3 regions of the Anoxybacillus kestanbolensis genome follow, and region 2 is predicted to be linked to each of the others. Evidence: predicted binding sites of a transcription regulator. Region 2 holds the regulator's gene; each other region holds the start of a gene.

Region 1 (3,235 bases), on a different contig from region 2:
ATAACGTTGGTATTATTTCTTCTGTTGTACAAATGGTTGCTGCGTATCAAACAACGGAAGCGTTAAAAATATTAGTGGGAGATGTTGCAAAGATCCGACGTTCGCTCGTTATGTTTGATGTTTGGCAAAACGAACATCGGTTTTTACGAGTTGATAAACTAAAAAACGAACATTGTCCGTCTTGCGGGAGAGATCGCACATATCCAGCTTTGCACAGGGAAAAAGCGAAGATGTCCGTCTTATGTGGACGAGATACAGTACAAATTCGTCATGGTCATCCATTTCGTATAACTGAAATGATGGAACACATGAAAACAAGCGGTCAACAAGTACACGGGAACGAATATTTGTTGATGACCCAACTCGAAGGACATCGTGTCGTTTTATTTGCTGACGGTCGCATGCTTGTGCACGGTACAAAAGATGTTACATTTGCTCGTTCGTTATATCAGAAATATTTTTCATGAAAAGGAGGCATACGTATGTCTCAGTTTATTAGCAAAAAAAATTTTGAACAATTAAAAAAGTTAGCGTATAAAACGCTGAAAGTGAAAAAAGGAATGTTTTTATTTCAGGAAGGGCAAATGGGCCAAAACTTTTTTGTCGTCTTATCTGGCAAATTTCAAATTAGTAAATTTTCTGGTGATGGAAAAGAGTTATGTTTGCGGTTATGTGGGCCGAGTGCTGTCATCGGTGAGTTGATGATTTTTTCAGATAATGGGAGATATTTATTTAACGGTCGTGCGCTCGAGGATAGTGAAGTACTTGTAATTAAAAATGAAGATATTGAAAAAGAGTTGCTTGCCAACTCAGAGTTTGCTGTTGAGTTTTTGAAAATGATGACCGATCATTTCCGCAAACAACATACGAAATTTCGTGATCTCGTCTTATACGGCAAAAAGGGAGCTTTATATTCTACACTCATTCGTATGGCTAATAGTTATGGTATTCAGACGAAAGATGGCATTTTATTAGATGTTCCTGTTACACATCAAGATTTAGCGAATTTTAGTTCTACATCGCGTGAAAGTGTAAATCGTGAATTAAATACATTAAAAAGTAAAGGTATCATTTCTTTCAAGGGAAGAAAAATTATCATTCATAGCTTAGACTATTTAAAAAAGCAAATTAATTGTGAAGGTTGTCCATCGTCATATTGCAACATTGAATAGTCAATAAACGTTCATTTTTTAGACAAAAGGTGTGACGTGCATCACACGAAAAATCGTTTTCCTTCTATACAATAAATGTGTAAGCACATGAAGAAAAGAGGGATGACGATGGATTTTTCACCTTGCAGTCTCATTGGGCATGAACCCGTTTCATTATGTCCGCCATTGCAACGATTAAAAGACGAACACGGTCCATTAAATGAAGAAAAATATGCTCTTTTTGTTGCAGCGAAAGGCATTTACGATGGTAAAGAGGAAGATGTTGTTCAAGCACTTATTCGTTTACGTGAAAAAGTACAGCAATTTTTGCAACATTTAGATCCTCACTCTCGTCGCGAAGAAGATGTATTATTTCCGATGATGGAACGCTATATCGGCAAACAGTTCGGTCCCATTGCAGTTATGGAATACGAACATCAAGAAGCGAAACAAAATATTGCAACATTTTTACAAAAGACAGAAACGATTCGTTCAGAAGAAGCGAAACAATTAGCTTCATATGTAATGAACGCGTATATGATTTTAACTGATCACTTTGCGAAAGAAGAGCAAGTGCTTTTCCCGATGGCTGAAAAGTTACTATCAGCCGAAGAAAAAGAACAATTAGCAAAAAGAATAGATGAGATTAAAGGCTAATCCGTTAAGGGTTAGTCTTTTTTTATATAATATTTCGACATATTTGTGACAATTAAAAAACATGTGAGGTACCTCACATTTATTTATCACGTCCCGTTTTATAGTGAAGATAGAAGGATTTCATACAAAGAGGAGTGAGCGATATGAAAAAAAAATCACCGCTGTTCAAGCGGTTGAACTACGTGAAGCCGATTGAACGGCAAGCGGATGGGCATAGTGAAGTCACATATCAAGATCGCGATTGGGAACAAATATATCGCAGAAGATGGCAACATGACAAAGTTGTCCGTTCAACACATGGTGTCAACTGTACGGGTTCATGTAGTTGGAATATTTACGTGAAAGACGGCATCGTCACATGGGAAGGTCAAAAACTTGACTACCCAACAACAGGACCGGATATGCCTGATTTTGAACCGCGAGGCTGTCCGCGTGGGGCAAGCTTTTCATGGTATATTTATAGTCCGCTTCGTGTCAAATACCCATACGTTCGTGGCGTGTTGTTAAATATGTGGCGCGAAGCGTTGCAACAACATGCAAATCCGCTTGATGCTTGGAAAAGCATTGTTGAAAATCCAGAAAAGGCAAAGCGTTATAAACAAGCACGTGGCAAAGGTGGATTTGTTCGTGCAGAGTGGGACGAAGTATTAAAGCTTGTTGCCACTTCCTTACTTTACACAGTAATCAAGTATGGACCGGATCGGAATGTCGGCTTCTCACCAATTCCAGCGATGTCAATGGTAAGTCATGCGGCTGGGGCACGCTTTATGTCGCTTATGGGTGGACCGATTTTAAGCTTTTATGATTGGTATGCCGATTTACCTCCGGCTTCGCCGCAAATTTGGGGAGATCAAACGGACGTTCCGGAAAGTAGTGACTGGTACAATGCCGGTTACATTATGACGTGGGGATCAAATGTTCCGATGACGCGTACACCAGACGCGCACTTTTTGGCAGAAGTGCGATATAAAGGAACGAAAGTCGTTTCCATTAGCCCAGATTTTGCTGAATCGACAAAGCTAGCAGATGAATGGCTAAGCGTGAAACAAGGAACAGACGGTGCTTTAGCGATGGCGATGGGGCACGTCATTTTAAAAGAGTTTTATGTCGACCGTCAAGTTCCATACTTTACGAATTATGCGAAACAATACACCGATTTTCCGTTTTTAATTACGCTCAAAGAGAGAGAAAACGGACAATTTGTTGCTGATCGTTTTTTACACGCATCTGATATTGGTCGAAATACGACAAACGGGGAATGGAAGCCAGCGCTTTGGAATGAACGAACAAACGATTTTGCGATTCCAAATGGAACGATTGGTTCGCGTTGGGAAAATAAAGGGAAATGGAATTTGAACATGGTGGATGAAGAAACGGAAGAAGCAATTGAACCACGTTTGACGATGTTAGGGATAGAAGACGAAATT
Region 2 (3,235 bases):
TTTCTTTCTCTGTTCTTAATCGATCTTCGTCCCACAGTTCGTCGATCACTCGTTTGTTTGATGTTAATTGTGCTTGTTCTTGATCATAATAGCCAATTTGTACGTTTGTTCCGTAGCGTATTTCTCCTTGTTTTGGATGGAGTTGTTTGATGATCGTTTTTAAAAGAGTTGATTTTCCAATTCCATTGGGTCCAATTAGCGCAATACTATCTCCGCGAGTGATACGGAATGAAAGGTTTGTTGCGATGATGTGATCGTAACCGATTGCTAAGTTGTTAGCTGTCAGCACGTCGTTTCCGCTTGGGCGTTCGATTTCGAAACGAAACGATGCCGATTTTTCATCACCGAGTGGCTTGTCGATGATATTCATTTTTTCTAATTGTTTTCTACGGCTTTGTGCTCGCTTCGTTGTTGATGCACGAGCGATGTTGCGTTGAATAAAATCTTTTAATTTTGTAATTTCCTCTTGTTGTTTTTCATACAATTTTAGTTGTTGTTCAAATTGTTCAGCACGTTGTTGTAAGTAGCTTGTATAGTTTCCGACATATTTTTTTATTTTTGTGCGTGATAGTTCATACACTTGTGTCACGATTTGGTCAAGAAAATAGCGATCGTGGGAGACGATAAGAATGGCCCCATCGTAATTTTTTAAATATTGTTCAAGCCATTGCAACGTTTCCATATCTAAATGGTTTGTCGGTTCGTCTAAAATGAGCAAATCGGGCCTTGTAAGGAGCAGTTTACCAAGCGCTAGCCTCGTCCGCTGTCCACCGCTTAATGTAGATACTTTTGTCGTATAATCGTACTGTGGGAAGCGGAGACCATGAAGAACCGAACGAATATCTGCTTCATATTGATAGCCGCCTTTTTCTTTGAATTCTGTTTGTAAACGATCATATTGCTCAAGTAGGCGCTCATAGTCAGCATCATGTAAACTCATTTGTTGTTCTAGTTCGCGTAATTGTTTTTCCATTTGTTGTAGCGGGGCAAACACATCGAGCATTTCTTCCCAAATGGAACGATGAGCTTGCAACCCTGTATATTGATCTAAATAACCGATCGTTACGTGTTTCGGTTTAATGATTTCGCCTGTGTCGTATGACAACTGTCCGGCAATGATTTTTAATAATGTCGATTTTCCCGCGCCATTTCTTCCAACTAACGCAATACGGTCTTTTTCTTGTATTTCAAGCTTAATGTCTGATAAAACTTGTTCCGCTCCATATGATTTGGATAGTTGATTTACTTGTAAAATGATCATTCTTTCTCACCTCAATCTTCTTTTGATAGTGTAACGTACTTTCTTGATATTCGGCAACACTAGTGTACGAATAACAAATTTGACAAAAATAATAATAAAGGGTACAAAGGAAAGACAGAATGAAAAAAATAGTGTATAGTTTAGAAGTGGGGAGAATTTTTTAGACGTATAGGAGAGAAAAATGAAAGCGCTAACTATTTGTGAAAGGAAATGTGGGGGATTGACTCGTGAATAATGAACAACCAAAAATTCCGCAGGCGACCGCAAAGCGACTACCGTTGTACTATCGTTTTTTGAAAAACTTGCATGCATCAGGCAAGCAACGTGTATCTTCAGCGGAGTTAAGCGAAGCTGTAAAAGTCGATTCAGCAACGATTCGCCGTGATTTTTCATACTTTGGTGCGCTTGGAAAAAAAGGATACGGATATAATGTGAATTATTTGCTGTCGTTTTTCCGAAAAACGTTAGACCAAGATGAAACGACAGAAGTAGCGTTATTTGGCGTCGGTAATTTAGGGACAGCATTTTTGAACTACAATTTTAGCAAAAATAACAATACGAAAATCGTAATGGCGTTCGATGTTGATCCGGATAAAGTGGGAACAAAAGTCGGAGGGGTTCCGGTTTATCATTTAGATGAATTGGAAGAAAAGCTTGGAGGGATTACGGTAGCGATTTTAACCGTTCCTGCTCAAGTTGCCCAGCCGATTACTGACCGACTTGTTCAAAAAGGCATTAAAGGGATTTTAAACTTTACGCCTGCTCGCTTGCATGTGCCAGAACATATTCGTGTTCACCATATTGATTTAGCGGTCGAATTGCAGTCACTCGTTTACTTTTTAAAACATTACGGAAATGAGTAAACCTCCCGTTTACGAGCGGGAGGTTTTTTTTCGTAAAGAACGAATTCCTGCGCCGAAATCAAATGTAGCAATTAAAATAAATAGCATCGTTGTGATGTCCCAAATACCATCATCGGCGGTATGGACAGCAAAATAAGTAAATAAAATGCCAGTGAGAAAATAAAACAACGGTTCAGACTTCATGAAAACAGCCTCCAAATTACGAATTGCATTCGTTCTGCCTCACGCATAATGCTTTCGATTTCTTCAGCAAATAATGTTTGAATTGCAACGACAAAGGTGTTCATCAGTACATGTGCTGCAATAGGTACGATAATACGCTTTGTTTTGACATATAGGAAAGCAAATACAAATCCCATCGTTGCATAAAGAAGCAAATGTTCGAACTCTAAATGAACAACAGCAAATAAAAGCGAGCTGATGATGGCTGATAAGAAAAAGTTATATTTTTGATACAGCGTTCCGAAAATAATTTTTCGAAAAATGATTTCTTCTAAAACTGGACCAACGATTGAAGTGACGAGCATAAGAGCTGGTGTAAGTTTGACCATTTCGACGATCCGTCTCGTGTTCTCGGACCCCATTTCGACCCCAAAGAGGTGTACTTCGATGTTTGCTGCAACGCCTTGGGCGAAAAGAGCGAGCAAAAACCCCCCAATTGCCCAAAAGAATGACATGCCAATCGATGCTTGATGGCGATCATATGAGTATTTCATATCTTCTTTCATAAAATAAAGAACGAGAAAAAGAGCAATCGAGAAACTAATAACAGCCCAATAACCAGAAGCGATCGAAAAAGCTATTTCTTTATTTGATGCGTTGACAAAGCCGCTATGTGCAAGTAAAGGGACGCCGACTAAGCTCGATAGCTGCATGGCGATATATGTAATGATGACATACCGATATTGTTTTTTCACATGGTCAACCCCTTTTTACAAAATAAATACTTTTTCATTTTACCATATTTTTTGTATGAATTTCGAAAGGAAAGACATAATGAAAGAGGGAAATATGTATTGAAAAATTTTTAACTTCCTACTTGCAAAATTGAAAAAAGTTCATTAATATAATAAGTGTGTTAGCACTCAATAAGAATGAGTGCTAATAACGG
Region 3 (3,235 bases), on a different contig from region 2:
CGGCGAATAGCCGGCTTTTTTCTATTCATCCATACAGGCGATAAGTTCCTTATTTGTGTAAATTGGGAACTTGTCTTTTTTCTACAAACATTTTATTCATATGAAAGAACGTATGAAAGTTTTGTGAACATAACAAAAATTGTGAACAATATAACAGTACTGATCGATAAATTTTTTTACGATAAAATTGTCAAACGATAAAGCGAGGGGGGGAATAAAGATGGAACGATTAAAACAATTTCTTCGAGTTGGTCATTTACCGACACTTCTTTCGTCTTTTTTGTACTTTGATATTAGTTTTATGATCTGGGTGATTCTTGGGGCAACAGGAACGTTTATTGTGGAAGATTTAAGATTGACCCCTGCACAAAAAGGAATGATGGTAGGAATCCCTGTATTAGGAGGAGCGTTGCTTCGTATTCCAATGGGACTATTAGCAGACCGATTCGGTGGTAAGAAAATGGGAATGATCGGAATGGTTTTGACATCCGTGCCTCTTTTATGGGGTTGGTTGTTTGCTGATACATTGACACAAATTTATGCGCTTGGATTGTTATTAGGAGTAGCAGGAGCTAGTTTTGCCGTCGCTCTTCCTTTAGCAAGCCGTTGGTATCCGAAAGAACATCAAGGTTTGGCGATGGGAATTGCAGGTGCGGGAAATAGCGGAACGGTTTTAGCAATGTTGTTTGGTCCTCGTATCGCAGAAGAGTATGGTTGGAATAGTGTATTTGGATTAGCGCTCGTTCCTCTCTTTGTTGCTTTTATTGTATTTATCATCTTCGCAAAAGAATGCCCGACTGCGGTAAAACCAGCAAAAATATCGGAATATATGCGCGTGATGAAAATGAAGGAAACGTGGTTGTTTAGCTTTTTTTATAGCTTATCTTTTGGTGGATTTGTCGGAATGACGAGCTATTTAACACTATTCTTTTTCGATCAATACGGAGTAGATAAAGTGACGGCAGGAGATTTTGTGACGCTTGTCGTATTTGCGGGAAGCTTTGTTCGGCCAATTGGTGGCTATTTAGCTGATAAATATGGTGGAATGAAATTGCTCGTTTGGCTGTTTACAGGCGCTACTGTTACATTGGTGATTGTCGGTATGCTTCCGTCTGTTTATGTTGCATTAGCTCTTTTGTTTACCACACTTATTTTTTTCGGTACAGCGAATGGGGCACTATTTCAAGTCATTCCAAATGTATTCCCGAAAGAAGTCGGATTATTGACAGGTTTTGTCGGTGCAGCAGGTGGATTAGGAGGGTTCTTTTTACCTAATATTTTAGGTTTATTTAAACAATGGACGAATTCATATTCGTATGGCTTTTGGTGGGTAGCAGCAACTATGTTTGTTGCAATGCTTATTATGAGACGATTGCGAAAAACGATCGCTTAAATATCATTTTTTAACATTGTATGAACGTTTCTGAATATGTGATGCACATCACATTCTTATTTATGTGGTTTCTTTATGATGAAAGTACAACAATCATTTTTATAAATCATACTTCAAAATTTTTATAAATCATACTTCAAAAAGGAGAGATAACGTTATGAGTCAACCATTGAAAACGGCTTCAGAAAACGGTGAACGGACAAGTCGAATTGGTTCTTATTGGAACCCAGAAGATCCATTATTTTGGGAAAAAGAAGGAAAAAAACATGCTCGTCGAAATCTGTGGATCTCTGTTCCAACGTTAATGTTGGCATTTATCGTTTGGCAAATTTGGTCTATTACTGCAGCACGTTTGAATGACATTGGATTCCAGTTGACGCAAAGTCAATTATTTACGTTAGCCGCTGTTCCGGGGTTAGTAGGTGCAACATTTCGTTTTGTTTACACGTTTGCTGTTGGGAAATTTGGCGGAAGAAACTGGACTGTTTTTTCGACAGGAATACTACTTGTTCCCGCAATCGGTGTAGGATTAGCCGTACAAAATCCCAATACACCGTATTGGCTCATGTTGCTGTTAGCGGCATTCTGTGGACTTGGTGGTGCAAATTTTTCCTCAGCATTAGCGAATATTAGCTTTTTCTTCCCGAAAAAAGAAAAAGGGACAGCACTTGGTATCAACGGCGGTCTTGGAAACATGGGAGTGTCTGTCGTTCAATTTGTGACACCCCTAATCGTAACTATTGGTGTATTTGGAGCGATCGGTGGTGAACCACAAGTACTCGCAGACGGCTCAAAAGTTTGGTTACAAAACGCTGCATTTATTTGGGTCATTCCGATTGTGTTTTTTACGATTTTAGCATATTTCGGTATGGATAACTTACCAAACGCAAAGCAATCTGTATCGGAGCAGTTTGTCATCGTCAAACGAAAACATACGTGGGTAATGACATGGCTATATACAGCGACATTCGGTTCGTTTATCGGGTATGCAGCGGCCTTTCCACTTTTATTAAAATCACAATTCCCAGAACACGTATCACTTGCCTTTTTAGGAGCATTTTTAGCGGCGGCATTCCGTCCGGTTGGGGGATGGTTATCTGATAAATTGGGTGGAGCACGTGTAACAAACTATGTCTTAATTATCATGGGTCTTGGTGCTGCAGCAGTCATGTATTTTACAACGGAAAAACACTTTATCGGATTTATCGTATCTTTCTTGATCTTATTTATTGCTGCAGGGATGGGATCTGGATCGACATTCCAAATGATTCCAATCATCTTCCCGCCAAAAGAAGCGGCACCTGTTCTCGGTTTTACAGCCGCATTTGCAGCGTATGGTTCATTCTTTATTCCGAAATTATTCGGTTGGGCAGCTCAAAATACTGGCACACCAATTACAGCATTTTACTTCTTTATCGCATTTTATGTTGTATCAATTGCATTAAACTGGTATTATTATGCTAGAAAAAATGCGGAAGTGAAATGTTAGAAGAATAAAAGGGGATATCTGTAATAGATATTCCCTTTTGATATATGGAGGGACTAAAGTGAGAAAAATGTGTTTTTTTATTATGATTTTGTTATTAGTGGCATGTAATCCTCACGCCGCTCAACCAAATGCGACACCATCCATTAAAGTTGCGGCAGCTGCAGATTTAACCCATGCATTTAAAGAAGTTGGGGAGCAGTTTAAAAAAGAAACGGGAATAGACGTTACATTTATTTTCGGTTCGAGTGGTCAGCTAGCAGAACAAATTAAGCAAGGGGCTCCATTTGACATGTTTGCTTCAGCGAATGTAGCGTATGTCGATGAACTTATTCGTGACCGTGTTGCTCTTGAAC

Evidence for each region. Region 2 encodes Rex, which represses fermentation and respiration genes when NADH is low (regulators of the CRP and FNR family bind a similar motif). Its sites were predicted from a motif close to TTGTGAAATATTTCACAA; they were not measured.
Region 1: a site for Rex is predicted at 1,870-1,887, ahead of BO219_RS05355 (nitrate reductase subunit alpha). Genes of this name have one in related genera too.
Region 3: a site for Rex is predicted at 1,430-1,447, ahead of BO219_RS05460 (NarK family nitrate/nitrite MFS transporter). Genes of this name have one in related genera too.

The regions. Positions count from the first base shown of each region.
Region 1 is NZ_MQAD01000005.1:581,415-584,649, reverse strand. Features, by position in the region: gene BO219_RS05370 (ThiF family adenylyltransferase) at 1-467, shown strand, start outside; gene BO219_RS05365 (Crp/Fnr family transcriptional regulator) at 483-1,172, shown strand; gene BO219_RS05360 (hemerythrin domain-containing protein) at 1,281-1,808, shown strand; gene BO219_RS05355 (nitrate reductase subunit alpha) at 1,952-3,235, shown strand, end outside.
Region 2 is NZ_MQAD01000032.1:4,078-7,312, forward strand. Features, by position in the region: gene BO219_RS13190 (ABC-F family ATP-binding cassette domain-containing protein) at 1-1,261, opposite strand, end outside; gene BO219_RS13195 (redox-sensing transcriptional repressor Rex) at 1,489-2,124, shown strand; gene BO219_RS13200 (YdiK family protein) at 2,134-2,307, opposite strand; gene BO219_RS13205 (CPBP family intramembrane glutamic endopeptidase) at 2,304-3,041, opposite strand.
Region 3 is NZ_MQAD01000005.1:600,764-603,998, reverse strand. Features, by position in the region: gene BO219_RS05470 (TIGR04053 family radical SAM/SPASM domain-containing protein) at 1-10, shown strand, start outside; gene BO219_RS05465 (nitrate/nitrite transporter) at 221-1,393, shown strand; gene BO219_RS05460 (NarK family nitrate/nitrite MFS transporter) at 1,551-2,882, shown strand; gene modA (molybdate ABC transporter substrate-binding protein) at 2,950-3,235, shown strand, end outside.